Regions from separate parts of the Pseudoalteromonas agarivorans genome, predicted to be linked through region 3. Evidence: predicted binding sites of a transcription regulator. Region 3 holds the regulator's gene; each other region holds the start of a gene.
What was found. The regulator FliA, encoded in region 3, starts transcription of late flagellar genes. The targets are predictions, from matches to a motif close to CTAAAGNTNNNNNNNNNNNNGCCGATA.
Positions count from the first base shown of each region.

Region 1 (7,532 bases), on a different contig from region 3:
TGGCACTACGCCGACAATAGGTATTGATGTAATTTTGCGTACTTCACTTAAGGCTGATGTAGAGGCTGTATTGCAGGCTATAACAATAAGGTCGACATTAAGCGCGTTGTGCTCAATAAAATATATGAGTGAGCACAAACGCCCTATAATAGTTTGCTGGGTTTGCGCGCCATAAGGGAGTAACGCATTATCCATAAAGTAACTGTACCGTGCATCTGGAATACGCTTTTGAATATGTTCAAGCACGGTGGTGCCACCTATACCTGAATCAAATACCATTATGTGGGCTGACAAACTTTGGTTCCTACTGTTTATTAAGAACGGCAGTTTGCCATGAGGTATTTATAAAAGAAAGCAGTTTAGCTTTGCTCAGACTTTAGCGCGTCGAGTGCATCGCCCGCTGAATTTAATTGGTTTAGGTTTTCAAACATTGCTTGGGTGTAATCAACTAGCTGATCGACTGCTGCTTGATCTTGGTTTAGCCACTCTATAATACCGGCAAGCTGATCTTGTAGGCCTAGTTGCGATGCTTTATCAAATGCATTTTTTAGATCGTCATTAAAAGGTGCGATCGCATCGGCTACCTCTTTTGTTGGGTTTGGCTGATATTGCTCATAACTTTTAACGGTAGCGACTGTTTTTGTTTGGCGAAGATCCATTGAAAATGCAACGAGTTGCTCACTGCCTAAGCTCAGCTCTTGTGCTTTCTCAAATGCTTCATCCAAATCACCACTAAAGAATGTTTTACTTACACCTTGTAGCTCTTCCATCATGGCATTAATAGCATCTTGCTCTTGTTCGTTTAAATCACCATTAACTGACATTGAAAAAGACAGCTCTCGAGATTGCGACGATGAGCTGGCAAACGATTCGCTGTTATTGCTTTGTTGATACCCGCTCGCTGTTTGAGACTCATATGCATCAGCAAAGCTAATACTGACTTCATCACCTTCAGCCGTTGTAAACTTATACTCGGCATTGCTACTCATACTTACATATTGTGCTTGGCTTACGCTAACACTGGCCGCTTGTGGGTTAAATAGGGTTTGCTCAAACTCATCAAGCCCCTCAAAAATGCCTTCTTTTGACTTGTCGATGCCCTCTTGCATTTCTTCGTTAAATACACCGGTGCCTTTTAGCTCATCAACCGCTTCGTCTATTCCGGTTTGAACACCTGTGCGCGCATCATCTAACATATTTTTTAATTTATCGTCATCGGCACCATTGGCTTTGGCTTTATTAACTGCACCAGATACAAAGTCGAGTACATTTTTTACTATTTCATCAAAATCGAATAAAGGTTTATCGGCTTGTTTTTGCTCAACAGGTAAACCTAGTTGCTCTGCCATTTTGTCGCCAAGCACTTTTGCAGCAAGTTCTCTGCCTCGCTGTAATGAACTTTCTTGCGGAGATTGGATTGTTGGCTGCTGTAGCGCCTCTTTATTATTGAATTTGTTTACGTTGTTGTTTGGCGTATAGCCATAATTACCGATTTTCATGATCCACCTCCGTTACGTACTTAGCTTATTATCGGCTAATAGTGACAAAACTAAAGTGCATGTTTAAAAAAACAGCAACTTTATTATCAGCAAAACTAGACAAATACTGCTCGCTCCCTACAATAGCGCCGATAAATAGATCTCATAGATAAGGTAGTAGCATTAATGGCAGTGATTAAAATAGATACCACACAGTACGATACGCAGCTAAATGAAAAAGAGCAGCGTATTACGTCGCAATTTAAGCGATTTGGTGTGCAAGCGTTAGAGGTGTTTAGCTCAGAGCCAATTAACTACCGCCAACGTGCTGAATTTAGAGTATGGCACGATGGGGATGATCTATTTCATATTATGTTTGATCAGGCCACGAAAGAAAAAATTCGCGTCGACACCTTTGACCCTGCCGCGCCATTAGTTGGTGAAGTTATGCAGGTGATGATTGATAATTTAAAGTCGTGTGAAGTATTACGTCGTAAGCTGTTTCAAATCGATTATTTATCGTCATTAAGTGGCGAGATTTTAGTAAGCTTGCTTTATCACAAACCACTCGATGAGCAGTGGCTAACTGAAATAAAAGCCCTGAAAGAAAAACTGAGCAGCAAATACAACATTGACTTTATCGGTCGTGCTCGCAAACAAAAAGAAGTACTAGGCAATGATTTTGTTACTGAGTGTTTAACCGTAAACGGCCAGGAGCTTATTTATCAACAAGTAGAAAATAGCTTTACGCAACCTAATGCTAAAGTGAATATAAAAATGCTGGAGTGGGCACAAGACTTATGTAAACCACTGAGTAATGACCTGCTGGAACTTTACTGTGGTAATGGTAATTTCTCTATTGCATTGGCGGGTTCGTTTAATCGCGTATTGGCTACTGAAATATCTAAGTCTTCTGTGCATTCAGCGCAATACAACATTGCTAAAAATAAGGTAGATAACTTAGATATAATTCGTATGTCGAGTGAAGAGTTTACCCAGGCAATGAATGGCGAACGTACCTTTTCGCGTTTAGAGGGGATAGATTTAAAAAGCTACGATTGCCAAACTATTTTAGTCGACCCTCCACGCGCAGGTATGGATACCCTTACCTGTGACTTAGTGGCCAACTACGAGAACATTATTTATATATCGTGCAACCCAGAAACGCTTGAGCGCGATTTAGATCATTTAACCCGTACTCATAATGTTAAGCGCTTTGCGATATTTGATCAGTTCCCTTATACGCATCACATAGAATCGGGTGTTTTCTTACAAAGAAAATAGTGAGTTAATATTATAATGCCAGCACCTTTATAAGTGCTGGTATTTGATTTTCACTAAACACTTCAATTTGATGCTCCATCAGCAATTTAGCAGTCATACCCATGCCCTGTACTTTTACCCCACTATGGCTACCATCGTAAATTGTATTTCTACCACACGAAGGGCTCGACTCTTTAAGTAAAGCAAAACGAATTGCATGCTCATTACATAAGTCTAGGGCTTTAGCTGCACCTGATTTAAATTCTTTAGTTACATCCTCATAAGTGCTCGTTACTACTCTGCCTTGTTTTATCTCTGCTGATGCTCTAGGTGTTGGCAATCCACCAGCCACCTCAGGACAAAACATAACTAACCTATTTTCTTTACGCCATACATTAATTTGCGGGTGCGATAATGCTTGGCTTTTACCATCGTATCGAACAGGTAAGCCAAATAAACAACTCGATATTAATACTTTTTCCATTGCTATATCCCTATAAACAAAAAAAGCTCCTTACGGAGCTTTTTTTGTTTTAGCAAACCTTACTTGTTCGCTAAATAGTTAATTAATTTACTAATATCTTCTGGCGCGGTAATACCAGATTCACGGCCTAGGTTTAATTTGTATTTACCATTTACGATAAAGGTTGGTACGCCACGTAGCGCGCCTTTTTCTTTAAAGTAATTTTGGTCACGCTTCATTTTAGAGCTTAATGTACGTACCGAGAAGCTTTTGTATAGTTTATCAAACTTATCGCCATCAACACCTTGCGCTACAAATACATCTTTTACATCTGCAAGCTCGTTAAATTTAGCGCGCTTAGTGTGAATGTGATTAAAAATAGCCGCAACAATTTTATCTTTTTGCGGAAGTACTTCCGCGGTTGCTAGCGCTTGGCTCATCATTTGTTGGTTTTCTGGATCGCGAACACCGACAAAATCAACATGGCTCTTTTTAAATTTAACGTCTTTGTCTAGCTTTGGCTTAAATTCACCAATTAACGCTTCCATGTTATTACAAGCAGGGCAATAAAATGAGAAAAACTCTTTTACTTCTGGCTTTTTAGTCGCGCGCTCAGCCACTACATCGTAATGTACGCCTTCTTCATAAGTGGCGGCTACACTGCTCGCAGCCATAGGCAGTAGTAATGCAAGTAAACCTGCTTTAACTAATTTGATCATTGTTATTGTTCTCCGAGATTAAAGTGTTAGTAAAAAAGCAACTAACTCATTCAGTTCTTGCTGGTTATTAATGGTGTTAATGTTTATTTTATATTTATCGTTTACGATAAAGGTAGGCACACCGGTTAGCGCACCTAGTTTTGAATATTTGTTTTGCTTATCTTGCATTGCACGCTCAGCTGAAATAATTGGCATGCTGGCAATGTCTTGATCAAACGTTGCACTATCGATACCATTAACTTCAAGCAACTTTTTAACGTCTTTCATTTGCGTTAAAGGTGCGCGCTGTACATGAATACTTTTAAAAATTTGGTCGCTGATACTTTGTGCTTGACCGTGCTTTTTACCGATTAAGTAGGCGTAGCTTAAGTTGCTTTGCGCCTGTGGTGATACACCGCCTAAAAAGTTAACGTGATTTTTTATAAATTCAGTGCCCTCAGGTAGGCTTTTTTCAATTGCCTTTGCAACAGGCTCAAATTTAAAACAATGCGGACAGTAAAACGAGAAAAATTCGGTTACTTGCGGCTCTGCGCTTTTTTCTACATCAATAACAGTATACTGGTTATCGGCTTCAAACTGTGCAGCAAGGGCTGCAAATGGTAAACATAAAAGTAGTAGGCTCAGTTTCAATTTTTTAAGCATTGGTATCTCGTGTACTTTTTAAATAAAATTTTATGGCAATAACTTCAGCGGAGCTTCTTGCAGTGCTGCAAACTGCTCTTTAAGCGCTAAAATTTGTTGCTCCCAGTATTTGTCTTCAGCAAACCATGAAAAGTTCCGTACGAACGCAGGATCACTCCATCGTTTAGCTACCCAACCCATATAGTGAATAATACGCATTGCACGAAGCGGTTCAATTAATTTGAGTTGAGTGTGGTCAAAATCACTAAACTCTTCATACGCATTTACAAGGGTGTCTAACTGTAACAGCTGTGTTTGACGATCGCCACTGAGCATCATCCATAAATCTTGAATGGCCGGCCCCTGACGAGCGTCATCTAAATCAACAAACATAAGTGCTTCGCCTGCCCACAAAATGTTACCTGCGTGGCAATCACCATGTAAGCGGATCCCTTGCACATTTTTATACTGTGCTTGCGCTTGTTCAATAACCAAGTCCAATATGGTGTAAAAAGCCGTGCTGATCCCCATAGGTACCAAATTACTTTTTTGCAGATGAACTTTAGCTGTATGCAAATATTCTTCGCAGCTAAAGGTAGGTCTGTGCTCAAATGGTTTGCTTTTAGCCACCTGATGCATACGGCCAATTAAACGACCCATTACATCAAGCTGATCCAGGTTATCAACTTCAAATTGTCGCCCGCCTACACTTGGAAATAACACAAATACATAACCTTGGTGCTCAAATAAGCTTTCTCCGTTGTGCTTAATGGGTGCAACAACGGGTACTTCGGCCTCAGCTAATTCAAATGCAAAGTCGTGCTCTTCTTGTATTTGCGCTTTGCTCCAGCGCTCTGGTCGGTAAAACTTAACAACGTAGCGCAGGCCATCTTCCGCCTTAAATTGGTAGACTCTGTTTTCGTAGCTATTAAGTGCTAATAAACCTGACTCTGCATATATACCAACGCTTTCTATCGCATCGAGAATTAAGTCGGGCGTTAAATCTTCAAAACTAAATTTACTCATGGGCTTCTTAATGTAAAAAGCGGGTTACCCCGCTTTTGTTAGTGTGTTTATCGCGCTTTAAAAAAGTTACTCGGTTGCGATATGCTTTCATCGGGGTCATTAACCGGTGAAAGTACAAAGTTAAACTCCGTCATTGGCACTTTTAAATCATACGGGTCCATTACAAGTGACAGTGGCACATTATGCGATTGCCCTGCTTGCACTGTAAATGTTTGCTTGCCAATGTACTTAAAGTTTTCAAGGCCTTGAACATCAATATTAAAGGTTTGCTCGTACTGCGCCTTGTTGATTACTTTTAATGTATAGGTGTTTTCTACCAAGCCATTAAAGTCAACACGATACAGTTGGTTACGGTCTCGTATTATGTCAAAGTCCATAGGCTTTCTAAATGCAATGTTAGCCACCAGCGCACTGGTAAGCACCACCAGTATGACCGTGTAACCTATGATTTTAGCTCGCAGTGGGTTGGTTTTATTTTCAGGTGTTTCGAGATTACGCTCAGTAGTATATGAAATAAGACCCCGCGGGTAATCCATTTTATCCATTACACCATCGCAGGCATCAATACATGCACCACAGTTTATACACTCGGCTTGCAAACCATTACGAATATCTATCCCTGTAGGGCACACCTGTACACACAAGTTACAGTCTATACAATCGCCCATCTCTAAATCTTCGTGGGCAATTTTACGCGAACGTGGGCCTCGGCTTTCGCCGCGTTTTTCATCGTACGTTACGGTGTAAGTGTCTTTATCAAACATAGCTGATTGAAAACGTGAATAGGGGCAAATGTGTAAACACATAATTTCACGCATCCACCCTGCGTTAGCGTAAGTACACGCTGCAAAGAAAATAATACTTACCAGCGCGTAACCACCTACATTAAAGGTAACAAAGTCAGGGAGTAATTCACGGATAGGCGTAAAGTATCCGACAAACGAAATCGCCGTATATAAGGCAAATAAAACCCAACTGGTGTGCTTTGCTGTTTTTCGCCAAAACTTATCAAAGTCCATCGGGCGTTGATCTAGCTTTTTACGCTGATTCGCTGTGCCTTCAAACTTTTCTTCAAACCAAATAAATATAAAGGTCCATACAGTTTGCGGACAGGTATAGCCACACCATACTCGGCCATAAAAGGTAGTAACCAAAAAGAGTGCAAACGCGGCCAACATAAATATGAAGGCTAATATAGTGAAATCTTGCGGCCACAGCGTTAGCCCAAAAATATTGTACTTTTGGCCTACTAAATCAAATAACACAGCTTGCTGGCCATTAAAATTTATCCAAGGCAAGAGCATAAAGGCAAGCATGCCCAAAAAGCCTATACGCTGTCTAAGTAACTGATGAAGCCCTTTTACTGCGCGAACATAAATTCGGTTACGTGGGTTAAACCTGTCGTCTTGACGGCTTAAATCCGGTTGTTGGATTTTAACCTCTGCAGGTATATTCTTTACTTTAATTTGCTTGTCCATCGAAGTTCCTCAACGCCGCTTGGAAATAAAAACGTAGCAATATGTGCGTATTCTATACTGTAACTGTAGTTCGTTAATGGTAAGTGTGATTAGTTTAAATAATCAGCTGTTTGAATACTTTCAGATATTTCAGAAATATCTAACTGCTGTTGGCTATTATAACAATACTGGCTAAAATTACAGGTATAGATTGCTAATAATTTATTCATCTCAGTTACTTGCTTTTAAAATGCAGTTTATTACACTGCTTGCTAAATTTACCCCATTAAGATCAAGGTTTACGCATTCATGAAAAAGTTTATTATATTGGTCATTCTGATCCTTGCGTTTTTTACTATTGATCACCCATTAGTTAAAGAGCCCCGCGAAAAGCTATTAGGTGAAGGTGTGGGTTTTTTAAGTGATGCGAGCAAAATAAACCGTAGTCCAGCAGCCAATATGGCTAAAAACCGTATTAGCAGTACGTTAAAGCTCTCTGAGTCTG
Region 1 is NZ_JANIGJ010000018.1:1,335-8,866, forward strand. It holds gene murI (glutamate racemase) at 1-294, opposite strand, end outside; gene NQT65_RS19870 (DUF5610 domain-containing protein) at 360-1,499, opposite strand; gene trmA (tRNA (uridine(54)-C5)-methyltransferase TrmA) at 1,665-2,762, shown strand; gene NQT65_RS19880 (2-thiouracil desulfurase family protein) at 2,773-3,225, opposite strand; gene NQT65_RS19885 (thiol:disulfide interchange protein DsbA/DsbL) at 3,285-3,923, opposite strand; gene NQT65_RS19890 (thiol:disulfide interchange protein DsbA/DsbL) at 3,942-4,565, opposite strand; gene NQT65_RS19895 (serine/threonine protein kinase) at 4,596-5,570, opposite strand; gene ccoG (cytochrome c oxidase accessory protein CcoG) at 5,618-7,048, opposite strand; gene NQT65_RS19905 (hypothetical protein) at 7,337-7,532, shown strand, end outside.
Region 1: a site for FliA is predicted at 1,529-1,555, ahead of NQT65_RS19870 (DUF5610 domain-containing protein). Genes of this name have one in related genera too.

Region 2 (7,532 bases), on a different contig from region 3:
CCTTATGCATCTAAAGTACAAGTGACCAACGAGGATGGGAATAAAGTAGGTGTAATGCATGGCTGTGGCCACGATATACATATGAGCTCGTTTATTGGTACTGCTGAGCAACTTATTGCCCATAAAAATAAGTGGCAAGGAACGTTAATGATGGTTGCTCAACCTGCAGAAGAAGTTGGCGGTGGAGCAAAAGCCATGTTAAGTGAAGGCTTATTTAGTAAATATGCTAAGCCTGATCATGTTATTGCGCTGCATGTTAGTGCCAGCGTGCCTGCGGGTAAGGTATCAATGAAAAATGAATACACCATGGCAAGTGTTGATTCGGTAGATATAACTATAAAAGGTAAAGGCGGACACGGCGCCTACCCGCACACTACCGTAGACCCTGTAGTTATTGCGGCGCGTACGGTATTAGCATTACAAACAATCACAAGCCGCGAGCTTTCTCCACTTGAGCCTTCCGTTGTGACTGTGGGTTCTATTCATGGTGGCTCAAAGCATAATGTGATTTCCGATGAAGTAAAACTACAGCTTACGCTTAGAAGCTACAACCCAGAGGTACGGACGGCGCAAATAGCAGCAATAAAACGTATTACAGCGGGTATTGCTCAAAGTGCTGGCCTTACTGAGTCACACTACCCTGTTGTTCACGTTCATGAAGATGAATCTATTCCATCTACTTACAATAACCCTCAGCAAACTAATATTGTTAGGAGTGCTATTGCTGATGCAATTGGCGAAACTAATGTACTTGAGACAAAAGCGGTTATGGCTGGTGAAGATTTTGGACTGTACGGTAGAACTGATGAAAACATTCCTATTACGTTATTTTGGTTAGGTGGAGTAAACCAGCAGCAATATACAAATGCGATGAAAAGTAACCAAACACTTCCTTCATTACACTCAAGTAAATTTGCGCCAGATTATAAAGTAGCATTACCGACCGGTATAAAAGCCATGAGTAACGCTGCAGTCGCATTATTTAATAAAAAATAAGCCGTATTTGAGAGCTCAGCGATTAAGTGGTTGCTGAGCTCTTTTTATAATTTGATTTTTTAAATGGTGCTTTTTTACCACCCTTAGCAAAGCGCTTTTTAGTCGGTGTTTTAGGTAGCTTTGAAAATACATGGCTATCACAACTAGCTGCTTGCTGTACAAAACCTTCAAGCTCCACCAGCAGTGGTTGTAAAAATTGTTGGTAGCTCATTGCTTGTTGAGCAATGTTGCCTAAACTCGCCTCCCATTTAGCGGTCAAATCGGGGCTAGCTAAGCCCTCTGGTAAAACACTAATAAGTGCCAAGCCTGTTTGCGTTGCTTTAATTGATTTACCTTCGCGCTTTAAAAAACGACGCCTAAATAATAATTCAATAATGCCTGCGCGGGTTGCCTCTGTTCCTAACCCATCGGTCTCTTTGAGTATTTTTTTAATTTGTGAATCTTTTACATAACGACTAATGCCGGTCATGGCACTTAGCAATGTTGCATCAGTAAAATGAGACGGTGGCGTAGTGTGTTTTTCTACCACTTCACCTTTAGTGCAGTTAAGCGCCATGCCTTTTGTTAAATGAGGCAAGGTTGCTTCATCTTTTAGCTCGGCTTTGCCCATTAATACCTTAAATCCTAGGCTTACATCTTGCTTTGCATTGGCTTTAAATAAACCTCCCGCAATTGTTACCTCTACTTTAGTTTCGTTATAAATATAATCGGGGTAAAACTGAATTAGGTAATGCCTGCTAATAAGTTGATATACTTTTGCTTCATCAGGCGCCAAAGTCGCTGTTTTTAGTTGTTTAGCGGTAGGTACAATTGCATGGTGTGCAGCCACTTTTGCATCGTTAAAACATTTGCTGCGTTTTTTAGCGTCTGCCCCATTCACAAACTCAGTGTTTTGACCGCCATTAGCTGCAATTGCTTTTAAAATTGCAGGCGCATCTAAATGATGCTCTTTAGGCAAATAACGATTATCAGAACGAGGGTAAGTAATTAACTTATGGCGCTCATAGAGCGTTTGGCAAATATCGAGTACTTGCTGAGCTGCCATACCAAATGCCTTTGCAGCATCTATTTGCAGTGCCGATAAATTATAAGGCAGCGGCGCGCTTTGTTTTTTTTGTTTTTGTTCAAGTGCTGTAACCTCGCCGGGTTGATTCGCTATTCGCGAGGCGACGTTTTCGGCTAATGCATTATTTAAAACGCGTCCCTCTTCATCTTGGTACGGCTCGCAGGCTTTGCTTGGTACCCACTTGGCCACAAAGCTTTGCTGCTCAGGGGTTATTAAATGCGCCAACACTTCATAAAATGGTTTTGACACAAAGTTAGCTATTTCGTTATCCCGATTAACCACTAAACCCAAAATTGGGGTTTGTACGCGACCCACCGACAACACATTGCCAAAGCCTGCTTTTTGACCCGCCAGCGTATAAGCACGCGTAAGGTTCATACCAAATAGCCAATCTGCACGAGAACGCGCAAGCGCCGACACACTAAGCGGAATAAATTCACGATTTGAACGCATAGTCGTAAGCGCTTTTTTTACCGCCGCTAAATTTAAATCACTTATAAGTAAACGTTGAATGCTTTGCTTTTTGGTTTTACTTATTTTGGCTTGCTCTATGACTTCATCAACCAACAATTGGCCTTCGCGATCGGGATCGCCCGCATGCACGAGTACTGATGCCCGCTTAATTAGCTTTTTTAAAATAGTTAATTGTTTACGCGTTTTCGTTTTTGCCTTGAGCTGCCATTGTTCTGGCACTATGGGAAGGTGTTCAAATTGCCACTTTTTAAAACGCGCATCATAATCATCAGGTTCAGCTTGCTCTAGTAAGTGCCCTATACACCACGAGACACAGTCACCATTAGCCACTTCTATATAACCATCGTGTTTTTTATGTGGTTTTGGCAATGCATCAGCAATAGCTCTGCCAAGTGATGGCTTTTCTGCGATATAGAGTTTCATGGGAGTTGCTCATTAACTGTTTATATGAACAGTAGTTTAGCACAGCTATTTAGAAGGTGGAGCGCTTTCTATTTTTGAGGGGGAATTACTTTTTTTAGCGAAAAGCATAATTAAAGGTAAATAACACACTATGACGGTGCCAATGTTGATAAAGGGCATTAACGTTTTGTAAATAATGGTGCTGTAAGCTAAATCCCAAAGGTGACGGTCAACTAATCTGAATAATTGTAATATAGGTGCGCCAATAACCACTAACTGACCAATAACGCATTGCCATAAATAAACTTTATCTTTTATTCCCCAATAAGCTATTAACGCCATCCATATAATATCGGTAGCCGCCCAAACTAAATAACGATAGATATAAATATCGTCAAACTCTCTCAAGCTAGAGGCTGTTATCCCCCCAAAGAAGAAAAAAGCGACGGTCAGTAATGCAAACCTAAAGGCTAAGTAATCTTTAAATATAAAAAATATAAAAAGAGCCGGGCTTAGCATAAAGACCCAGCTTTTACTTAAAATACTAACGAAATACAAAAACCAATCAGGCAAAATGTTTTACCTTATTTTTCTTTTGTATCGTCGTCGGTACCATCACCATTACCTGGCATATCACAATATTTAATTATAACTTTCACAGCACATCCATTACATATGTTAAGGAAATGTACTTTAAGCTAAAATAATGAGCTTGCCAAGATACTTAGGCGATTAAGTACCTTAAAAAGAAACTTAATTAGAGAAATTAGCGCCCGCTACTAGCCTAGCGCACATCAATAGGGTCTGACTCTTTAGCCTTACCTTGTAAGATTGATATTTCTACTCGGCGATTTCTACGCCTATCTTCGTTTGAATCATTCGGAACAAGTGGACGAGTATCAGCACGCCCTACTACCATCATGCGGTTTTTATCAAACCCTTGTACCGTTTGTAATTCGCTTGCTACTGCTACTGCACGCTTTGACGATAAGTCCCAGTTATTAATATATAACTCGTTAGAAACCTGAAAATCATCGGTGTGACCCGATACCGTAATTTCACCAGGTACATCTTTTAACAACTCACCAATATCTTGAATTATGGGCTTAAACTTAGGTTGTAAAAAAGCACTGCCAGAGGGGAATGAGCCATTTTCACGGATACGAATAATGATTTGCTGCCCTAAAGATTCAAGCTCGATTGCACCGTCGATAATTTGTTTTTCGAGCTGTTGCGCTATTTTTTTCACTAACTCGTTAGTTTGTTCTTGATCGGCGGCTGAAGTTGCTTGCTCTGAAGATTGGTGCTGCGATGTACTACGTGACTCGCCACCGCGTTTATCGCCACGTTGCTCTTGTCTACCACCAGCTGAGCTTTCATCCCCCGCTTGAAACTCTAACATTTGCTGGGTCATTTCAACGGTTTGTTGCTGAATGGTTTCTATCGGGGTAGGTTCAGGCTTACCAGGGGTAAATTCCATAGCAATAACCGAGGTCCCTTTAGGGATATCTTTTACTTCTATTTTGTTTTGCACACCAAATGCAAACTTCATCGAGCCTGCTATTTGCTTAAATTTAAGTACATCCATTTCTGAAAACGCGAGCAAAAGTACAAAAAAGCACATTAAAAGCGACATTAAGTCGGCAAATGTTCCCATCCAAGCAGGCAGACCTGGGGGTGGGCATTTGCACTCTTGATCAGACATGGTTACTCCTCGGTATCTACTTTGCGCTTAGACTCAGCAAGGTAGTTTTTCAATATACCTTCAATTACTTTCGGGTTTTGACCATCTTGAATACCTAAAATAGCATCCAGTATTAGACGCTGATTCATGGCTTCTTCGTCTTTACGAAGCTCAAGTTTTACCTGAATAGGAATAGCCACTACATTTGCTAAAAATGCACCATATAAAGTAGTTAATAATGCCACCGCCATTGCGGGGCCAATGGCTTTAGGGTCATCCATGTTAGATAACATAGCAACTAAGCCTATTAACGTTCCTATCATACCCATTGCTGGGGCTATATCGGCAAGTGACTTAAATAAACCGGCGCCCAGTTCGTGACGAGTTGTGGTTAAAGAAATGTCTTTTTGAAGCGTGGCACGAACTACATCAGCATCGTGGCCATCAACGAGCATATCTACACCTTTGCGCATAAAAGGGTTTGGTATTTCGGCTTCTTCGAGGGCTAAAAACCCCCCTTTACGGGCTGAATCAGCAAGTTCAACTGCTTTTTCAATCAGCTCTTCTGGCGATTCGATTTTAAACATAAATGCTTTACCAACAACCTTACCTATGCCCAAAAACTGCGACAAGGTAAAGTTTGATAACACAATAAATAGTGAGCCACCAAATACAATTACACTAGAAGGCGCATCGGCAAACATCCCCATTTCACCGCTACTACTCATAAACATGGACATGACAATTAAACCAATTGCGCCAAGGATCCCAATTATGGTTGCTAAATCCACATTTCCTCCAAAGTATTATACTTTGTTATTCAAACTTTTATTATTAACTGCTTATCGGCAAGATACTGAAATACTTAAGCCATTTTTGAAAAAAGTGTAAAACACTGTGTTTGGCCTAATTTTAGATCAAGATACCCTACTCGCCTAGCGACTGATTAATTTTATTGTACACAGTGAGCCCTAATACGCATCCTATACATGGTAAAAATACGATTTAAACTGATATAACTCAAAAAACAACGATCATCCTTTGACCTAGTTTAGCATTCCCCCTAAAATTGGCTCCTAAATTTATCATGCTGGCTGAAATTAAACATGGCGACTAAAAAACCTGAAAACCTAAGTTTTGAACAAGCACTCGAAGAACTATCAACCATTGTCGGTGAAATGGAACAAGGTGATTTATCGCTTGAGCAGTCGTTAAAGCAATTTGAGCGTGGTATAGCCTTAGCTAACGCCTCAACGGGTAAGTTACAACAAGCAGAACAAAAAGTGTCTATTTTGATGGGTAATGACGAAAAAGCAGCGCTTACTTCATTTAACAACGATATGGAATAACCGTGAGCATACAAGAAAAAATAGAATGTGCTCAACAAGATGTCGTAAAGACCCTGCAACAGTACTTTGATCAACCCCTTGATACCGCACACACAGTAAAAGAAGCTACGCAGTACGGCTTATTTAACGGTGGCAAGCGTTTACGCCCCTTTTTAGTCTACGCAAGTGGTGAAATGCTCGGAGCTAATAAGCAAGATTTAGATATTCTTGCTGCTGCTATTGAGTGTATTCATAGCTACTCGTTGGTACACGATGATTTACCAGCCATGGATGATGACGACCTTCGCCGTGGACGCCCAACTTGCCATATAGAGTTTGACGATGCGCATGCAATTTTAGCAGGCGATGCACTACAAACATTAGCCTTTGAGCTTATCTCGGCTCACAATTTTACCTGCAGCGCATCAACACAAGTAAAAATGATCAGCGCACTGGCTAAAGCATCGGGGCTTGAAGGCATGGTAGGCGGGCAAGGGCTAGATATTGCAGCCACAGATAAAGTGATTACAGTACAACAGCTTGAACGAATTCATAAATTAAAAACGGGTGCCTTAATCAACTGTGCCATTACATTGGGTGCATTATGTAGCGAAAAAGCAGACAAACAAACCTTAGAAAACTTACGTGTTTTTGGGTATGCTATAGGGCTGGCATTTCAAGTGCACGACGACATTTTAGATGTTGAAGGTGACACATTTACTCTAGGTAAGCCACAAGGCTCTGATTTAGCTGCTAATAAAGCAACTTATCCGGCCCTATTAGGTATGCAAGGTGCCAAGCAAATGGCGCAAAATTTAATAGAGCAAGCGCATCAAGCATTAAACAAAATAGATGCTGATACCTCTACTCTAGCGGCGCTGGCAAACTACCTGATTAAACGTGACCATTGAGTGTTACATATACGTATTGCCATTTAGCACTGACATTATTACTCAACAGCGGTAACAACTAATAAGTTAGCACCGGTGTTAGCGAAGGATAAAATAAATACCATGACACTTGATAGTAGCAAGTATCCATTACTTAACTTGGTTGACGAACCAGCCCACTTACGCGATATAGCGCAAGATAAACTCCCTGCGTTTAGCAACGAGTTACGAGACTATTTACTCAACTCTGTTTCGCAAAGTAGCGGCCATTTAGCGTCTGGTTTAGGAACTGTTGAGCTTACCGTTGCTCTACATTATGTGTATAACACACCAGAAGATCGCCTTGTATGGGATGTAGGCCATCAAGCGTACCCGCATAAAATTTTAACGGGACGACGCGATTTAATGCATACAATTCGTCAAAAAGACGGATTACATCCATTCCCTTTTCGTGAAGAAAGCCAATACGATACCTTTAGCGTAGGCCATTCAAGTACCTCTATTTCGGCAGCACTTGGTATGTCTATTGCGGCTCAAAAAGAAGGCAAAGGCCGCAAAACTGTTGCCGTTATAGGCGATGGTGCCATTACAGCAGGTATGGCATTTGAAGCCATGAACCACTTAGGCGATGTAAAATCTGACATGTTAATCATTTTAAATGATAACGAAATGTCGATTTCTGAAAACGTCGG
Region 2 is NZ_JANIGJ010000006.1:1,597-9,128, forward strand. It holds gene NQT65_RS11565 (M20 metallopeptidase family protein) at 1-996, shown strand, start outside; gene NQT65_RS11570 (DNA topoisomerase III) at 1,019-2,959, opposite strand; gene NQT65_RS11575 (hypothetical protein) at 3,005-3,511, opposite strand; gene NQT65_RS11580 (flagellar motor protein MotB) at 3,723-4,643, opposite strand; gene pomA (flagellar motor protein PomA) at 4,646-5,413, opposite strand; gene NQT65_RS11590 (exodeoxyribonuclease VII small subunit) at 5,729-5,971, shown strand; gene ispA ((2E,6E)-farnesyl diphosphate synthase) at 5,974-6,861, shown strand; gene dxs (1-deoxy-D-xylulose-5-phosphate synthase) at 6,964-7,532, shown strand, end outside.
Region 2: a site for FliA is predicted at 5,466-5,492, ahead of pomA (flagellar motor protein PomA). Genes of this name have one in related genera too.

Region 3 (7,532 bases):
GCATTATTGCAAATGGTTGAAGATCAAATGCAAACCACCAATAACGAAATTCTTCGCCAAGGGGGTGTGTATGCCCTTGTTGGGCCTACTGGTGTAGGTAAAACAACCACAGTTGCTAAACTTGCCGCATTAGGCGCACAAAAGTATGGCGCCGACAAAGTTGCCCTAATCACCACTGATACATACAGAATTGGTGCGTATGAGCAGCTTGCAACGTATGGTCGTATTATTGGTTGTGGTGTTAAACAAGTAAAAGATGCCAATGAATTAGCTGAAGTTTTATATCATTTACGCAATAAGCGTCTAGTATTAATTGATACAGCGGGTATGAGCCAACGTGATTTACGCCTTACAGAGCAATTAAATACGTTAATGCGCAACCAGCGAGTAGATATACGTAGTTATTTAGTATTAAGTGCCACAGCACAAATAAATGTACTGCAAGAAACCGTAAGACATTTTAAAAAGGTTCAGCTAAGCGGTTGTATTTTCACTAAGTTAGATGAATCATTAAGTTTAGGTGAGATTATTAGTATAGCGATTCAAAATCGCCTTCCAATAGGGTATCTTACTAATGGTCAGCGTGTACCAGAAGATATTCGCGTTGCAAATGCTGAAAAACTAGTAAAAAAAGCTGAGCAATTGTATTTAAAAAGAGCAAAAGCACAACATTCAAGACACCAAGCAGTGGCGTCAAGCACAGTAGGGATGTATGATTAACACAGTATTAGATCAAGCAAGCGGCCTGCGCAAAATGAGTCAAAACAACAACAACGGCGTAAAAGTTATCGCTGTCACCGGCGGTAAAGGAGGGGTGGGTAAAACCAACGTCTCTTTAAATACTGCTATTGCTTTAGGGCAGCAGGGTAATCGTGTATTAGTATTAGATGCCGATTTAGGCCTAGCTAATTGTGATGTAATGCTAGGACTACGTGTTGAAAAAAACTTATCTCATGTCCTTTCAGGCGAGTGCGAACTTGACGAGATTTTAGTTGAAGGCCCAGGCGGTATTAAAATCGTGCCTGCTACATCAGGCTCGCAAAGTATGGTGGAGCTAACCCCATCTGAGCATGCTGGGTTAATTCGTGCCTTTAGTGAGCTTAATACCGAATTTGATATTTTAATTGTAGATACCGCCGCTGGTATTTCTGACATGGTGCTGAGTTTTTCTCGTGCAGCGCAAGATGTCATGGTGGTGGTGTGTGACGAGCCGACCTCTATTACTGATGCCTACGCGCTTATTAAAGTACTTAGCCGCGAGCATGGCGTTTATAAATTTAAAATTGTTGCAAACATGGTGCGCAGTATGCGCGAGGGCCAAGAGCTTTTTGCAAAGCTCTCTAAAGTAACAGACCGCTTTTTAGATGTGTCTATGGAGCTTGTTGCGACTATTCCATATGATGAAAATATGCGTAAATCTACGCGCAAACAAAAAGTAATTGTCGATCTTTTCCCTAATTCACCAGCAGCAGTCGCGTTTAAAACATTAGCGACAAAAGCAGTAAAATGGCCTATACCTAATCAACCTTCAGGACATTTAGAGTTTTTCATTGAGAAGCTAGTAAACGGCTGATTATGACAACATCGGTGAAAAGAGCTATGGGATATCAATCAACACAAAATTTAAATGTGATTGTTGAAAAGCACGCGTCGCTTGTCAAAAAAGTGGCGTGCCATTTAATAGCTCGTCTTCCTCCTAGCGTTCAGCTTGATGACTTAATCCAATCGGGAATGATTGGCCTTATCGAGGCCTCAAAAAACTTTGACGCCAGTAAAGGGGCAAGCTTTGAAACGTTTGCTGGTATTCGTATTCGCGGCGCTATGCTTGATGAAATGCGCAGAGGGGATTGGGCACCACGTTCGGTGCACCGCAAAAGCCGATTAGTAGCCGAAACCATCACAGAATTAGAAAATAGCTTAAATAGAGAACCAAAAGATACTGAAGTAGCTGAAAAACTTGATATTTCGCTAGAAGAATACCATCATATTTTAAATGATGTTAATTCCAGTAAAGTGCTTGGTATAGAAGACCTAGGGGTAGATGAAGATGTTATTAGCCCTGCAGGTCAAGATTTAGCGCTAGACAAACCATTTAATAATGTTAAAAATGAACGGTTTAATAATTCATTGTTAGAGGCAATAAAGTCTTTACCAGAGCGAGATGCAATGGTGCTTTCTTTGTATTACAACGATGAAATGAATTTAAAAGAAATTGGGCATATACTCGATGTAAGTGAATCGCGTGTAAGTCAGATACATGGTCAGGCGATGATTAAGCTCAAAGCAAAAATCAATGACTGGATAAACTAGTAGTAAGTAAATTATAGGTTAAGACCTCACCGGAGGATGTTTTGGATAAAAACATGAAAATTCTTGTTGTTGATGATTTCTCTACAATGAGACGTATTATAAAAAATCTGTTGCGTGACCTAGGGTTCACGAATGTTCAAGAAGCTGACGATGGTTCTACAGCATTACCTATGTTGCAAAATCAGGTTTTTGACTTTGTTGTAACCGATTGGAACATGCCAGGCATGCAGGGTATTGACTTGCTAAGAGCCATTAGAGCTGACGAAAAATTAAAACATATTCCGGTTTTAATGGTGACGGCAGAAGCTAAAAAAGAACAAATAATAGCGGCAGCGCAAGCAGGTGTTAATGGCTATATTGTTAAGCCATTTACTGCTGGTACTTTGAAAACTAAATTAGAAAAAGTGTTTGAACGCTTAGGTTAATGAGAGGAGAGGCTTATGTCAGCACCAGCTGCGCCTCAAATTACTTTAGAACAAGCTCGTCAGCTCGTCGTTTTTTTAGAAAACGGTGAGCAAGATAAAGCAGATCAATTAATTTTAGATACTGCCTCTCAAGAGCAATCGCAGCTTTTTGCTGAAGTAGGTAAGTTAACACGCCAATTACACGAAGCCCTTAAAAGCTTTGAACTTGATACGCGTTTAACCGATTTAACCACTGATGCAATACCGGATGCGAAAAAGCGCTTAAACTATGTCATGGAAATGACAGAAAATGCAGCTAATAAGACAATGGATGCGGTCGAAGCAAGCCTTCCTATTGCGCAGCAGCTAGCAGATGAAATTGCACATATTAAGCCTACTTGGGATAGGCTTATGAACCGCGAAATAGAGCTGGGCGAGTTTAAAACCTTATGCCACAGCATCGACAAGTTTATGAACAGCTCTCATCATAAAACCGATGAGTTGCAAACTTTAATGACCAATGTACTAATGGCGCAGGATTTTCAAGATTTAACCGGCCAGGTTATCCGCCGTGTAATTGAATTAGTCAGAGAAGTAGAAGAAAGTTTAATCCACCTTTTAACAGCATTTGCTGCACAAGATGACAGCATTGTTGAAAGTAAAGAACAACAAGAAACAGAAGAACTGGTTGCCGCACAAACATTAGCAGGTCCTGAAGGCCCTATTATTGATAAAGAGTCGCGAAATGATGTTGTATCTGACCAAGACGAGGTCGATGACCTATTATCAAGTTTGGGCTTCTAAGAGGAGAGTAACTGCATGAGCTTTGAAGTCGATGAAGATATTTTACAAGACTTTCTTGTAGAGGCTGGAGAAATCCTAGAGCTTTTATCTGAACAGTTAGTTGAGCTAGAAAATAACCCAGAAGATACTGAGTTACTAAATGCTATTTTTAGGGGCTTTCATACCGTAAAAGGGGGGGCAGGCTTTTTAGCTATGACTGAGCTTGTTGATGCCTGTCATGGTGCTGAAAACGTATTTGATCTCTTACGCCAAGGGGTTAGAACTGTTAATTCAGAATTAATGGATGTGATTTTACAAGCACTAGATACCATTAATGAAATGTTTGCCACTATTCAAAACCGCGAACAGCCAGACCCAGCAGACCCTCAATTATTAGAAACCCTTCACAAACTTGGTCAACCGCCTACGGATGACGAGCTTACTGAAACAGCCCCCGAAGTTGTTGAACAAGAACCCGCAGCTCCCGTTAGCGCAACAGATGATGAAGACCCATTTGCATTTGATGAACTATTTGATGTGGCAGGTTCAAGCCCTTCAGCAGATAGCACGCAAATTGATGAAATTACAGAAGATGAATTTGAAAGCTTACTCGATGAGCTACACGGCAAAGGGCAAAGCCCAGTGTCGCAACCAAGTGCAGAGCCAGATTCAAGTTCAGATATAACCGATGATGAATTTGACAGTTTATTAGATGAATTACACGGTGTAGGTAGTTTTGGTCCGGTTGCAGGAGATACTTCAAGCAGTGAGCCAGAAGTAAAACACACAGCACCACCAGCGGCTGTTACAAATGATAGCGGTGATGATGAAATCAGCGATGATGAATTTGAAGCACTGCTTGATGAATTGCATGGTAAAGGTGCCGCACCAGAATCAAAAGAAGCTGACACACCTGCACCGCAGCCACCTAAGGCTGCACCTGTAGCACAAACGCCAGCAAAACCTACGCCAGTACCTGCAGTAAAACAAGCTCCGGCGGCAAAAGCCGCTGCGCCTACACCTAAAGTGGCTGAAAAACCAGCGAGTAGCGCTGCACCTAAAAAAGCTACGCCTCCACCTGCTGAAACCACAGTACGTGTTGATACAAAGCGTTTAGATCAAATAATGAATATGGTTGGCGAGTTGGTATTAGTACGAAATAGGTTGGTCAGTTTAGCGACCAATACAGACAGTGAAGCGATGGGTAAGGCGATATCAAATCTTGATGTGGTCACTGCTGATATTCAAGGTGCAGTAATGCAAACGCGAATGCAGCCTATCAAAAAAGTGTTTGGCCGATTCCCTCGCGTAGTACGTGACTTAGCCCGTAGCTTAAATAAAGAAATTGATTTACAGCTTGTAGGTGAAGAAACCGATTTAGATAAAAACTTAGTTGAGGCACTGGCCGATCCGTTGGTGCATTTAGTACGAAACTCAGTTGACCACGGAATTGAAATGCCAGCAGCGCGTGAAGCTGCGGGTAAGCCTAGAACTGGTAACGTTACATTATCGGCTTCGCAAGAAGGCGACCATATTTTGTTAACCATTAAAGATGATGGTGCAGGTATGGATGCGGAAAAACTGAAAAAAATAGCGATCAGTAAAGGCGTTATTGATCATGATCAGGCAAGTCGCTTAACAGATACAGAAGCGTATAACTTAATATTTGCACCAGGCTTTTCGACCAAAGAAGAGATATCTGATATTTCTGGTCGTGGCGTAGGCATGGATGTAGTAAAAACTAAAATTACGCAGCTTAATGGCTCTGTGAGTATACAGTCAGAGTTGGGCGTAGGGACTATTTTAGAGATAAAAGTACCATTAACACTGGCTATTTTACCTACGCTGATGGTTATTGTTGGTGAGCAAACGTTTGCGTTACCACTTGCTGGTGTGAGTGAAATATTCCACTTAGATTTAACCAAAACCAATGTGGTAGATGGTCAGCTTACAATTATTGTTCGTAAAAAAGCGATACCGCTATTTTACTTAGAGCATTGGCTAGTTAAAGGTGCTGATTGTTCTCAGCGAAAAGCGCAAGGTCATGTGGTAATTGTACAAATAGGTACTCAGCAAGTTGGCTTTGTGGTTGATTCATTAATTGGCCAAGAAGAAGTTGTTATTAAGCCTCTTGATGCGTTATTACAAGGTACGCCTGGAATGGCTGGTGCAACAATTACATCTGACGGTGGTATTGCGCTGATTCTGGATGTACCTAATATGCTTAAGCATTACGCAGGATAAAATGTAGGCATACCTGTGTATGCCTACACATAAATTTAATAAGAGAGCGCAATGGCCGTAAAAGTTTTAGTTGTTGACGATTCCAGTTTTTTTCGCCGTCGAGTAAGCGAAATTCTTGAACAAGACAGCGGTATTGAAGTAATAGGTTTTGCTGTTAACGGTAGAGAAGCCGTAGAAAAAACAGCGCAGTTACGTCCAGATATGATCACCATGGATGTAGAAATGCCTGTGCTTGATGGTATTAGCGCAGTAAAAGAAATTATGGCGAGTAACCCAACGCCAATACTTATGTTTTCTTCATTAACCCGCGACGGTGCAACCGCAACTTTAGATGCACTTGATGCCGGAGCTATGGACTTTTTACCGAAAAAGTTTGAAGACATTGCACGAAATAACGAAGATGCAATCAAGTTATTGCAAGCCAAAGTGAAGGAAATTGGTCGCAGGCGTGCACCACGCCCTGTTAGGCCATTAACATCAAGTAATACTACTGCTCCACCTGCAAGCAAACTAGCCACAACAAGCTCTTCGCTTAAACAACCTGATAGAAGCTTTCAACGTGCTGCCCCAGTGCAGACAACAACTACACCCAGTATGCCCACGCGTGCCAGCGGTAAACACTATCAAATAGTGGCTATTGGCACTTCAACTGGCGGGCCAGTTGCTTTACAAACCATATTAACCCAATTACCTGCTAACTTTGCACACCCTATTTTGTTAATTCAGCACATGCCGGCGGCATTTACGCCTGCGTTTGCGGCACGTTTAAATAGCCTTTGCAAAATACGCGTTAAAGAAGCGCAACAAGGTGACAGGCTAGAAGCCGGCACAGCCTACTTAGCACCTGGTGGACAGCAAATGATGGTAGAGGGGCGAAGTGGTAACAAAACGCTGCGTGTATTTGAAGATAATAGTGAACGTATAAGCTACAAACCAAGCGTTGATGTTACTTTTGCAAGTGTTGCCAAAAGCTACCAAGGAGATGTACTTGCTATTGTTTTAACCGGCATGGGCGCTGATGGGCGTGATGGCGCGCGAATGCTTAAGCAATCTGGCGCAACAATTTGGGCGCAAGATGAAAAAAGCTGTGTGGTATACGGTATGCCTCAAGCCATTGCCAACGCTGGGCTTGCCTCTGAGCATTTAGCGTTAAACGACGTAGCAGCAAGAATAAAAAGAGAGACTGGTTGTGGATAAGCTCTCTGTTTTAGGGTTAATCATTGCGCTGGGCGCTATAGCGATTGGTTACTCTTTAGAGGGTGGCGTTGTCACGGCGTTATTTAATGGCCCTGCACTTATTATTGTACTTGGCGGCACCTTAGGGGCTGTTATGTTGCAAACGGCGACAAGCACCTTTAAAAAAACGCTAAGCATGAGCCATTGGGTGTTTTTTTCACCCCAGTACAATATTGAGCAAGCCATAGAGCAAATTAAAACGTGGTCGCATAAAGCTCGCCAGGAAGGGTACTTAGCGCTTGAAAAAGAGGCACTTAGTCACCCAGATCCTTATGCAGCAAAAGGGCTTAGCTTACTAGTAGATGGGTGTTCGGAGCAAAAGCTACGCGACACCTTAGAAATAGATTTAATGCTTGAACGAGACCGCTTACTTGAAGCAAGTAAAGTGTACGAAGCCATGGGCGGATATAGCCCAACTATAGGCATTTTAGGGGCTGTACTTGGTCTTATTCAAGCAATGTCATTTATTACTGACCCTCAAAAGCTAGGTGCAGGGGTCGCCACCGCATTTATTGCAACAATATATGGGGTGGGTTTAGCTAACTTATTATTTTT
Region 3 is NZ_JANIGJ010000008.1:48,933-56,464, forward strand. It holds gene flhF (flagellar biosynthesis GTPase FlhF) at 1-720, shown strand, start outside; gene NQT65_RS14735 (MinD/ParA family ATP-binding protein) at 713-1,573, shown strand; gene NQT65_RS14740 (RNA polymerase sigma factor FliA) at 1,600-2,310, shown strand; gene cheY (chemotaxis response regulator CheY) at 2,352-2,735, shown strand; gene NQT65_RS14750 (protein phosphatase CheZ) at 2,751-3,518, shown strand; gene NQT65_RS14755 (chemotaxis protein CheA) at 3,534-5,741, shown strand; gene NQT65_RS14760 (protein-glutamate methylesterase/protein-glutamine glutaminase) at 5,793-6,938, shown strand; gene NQT65_RS14765 (flagellar motor protein) at 6,931-7,532, shown strand, end outside.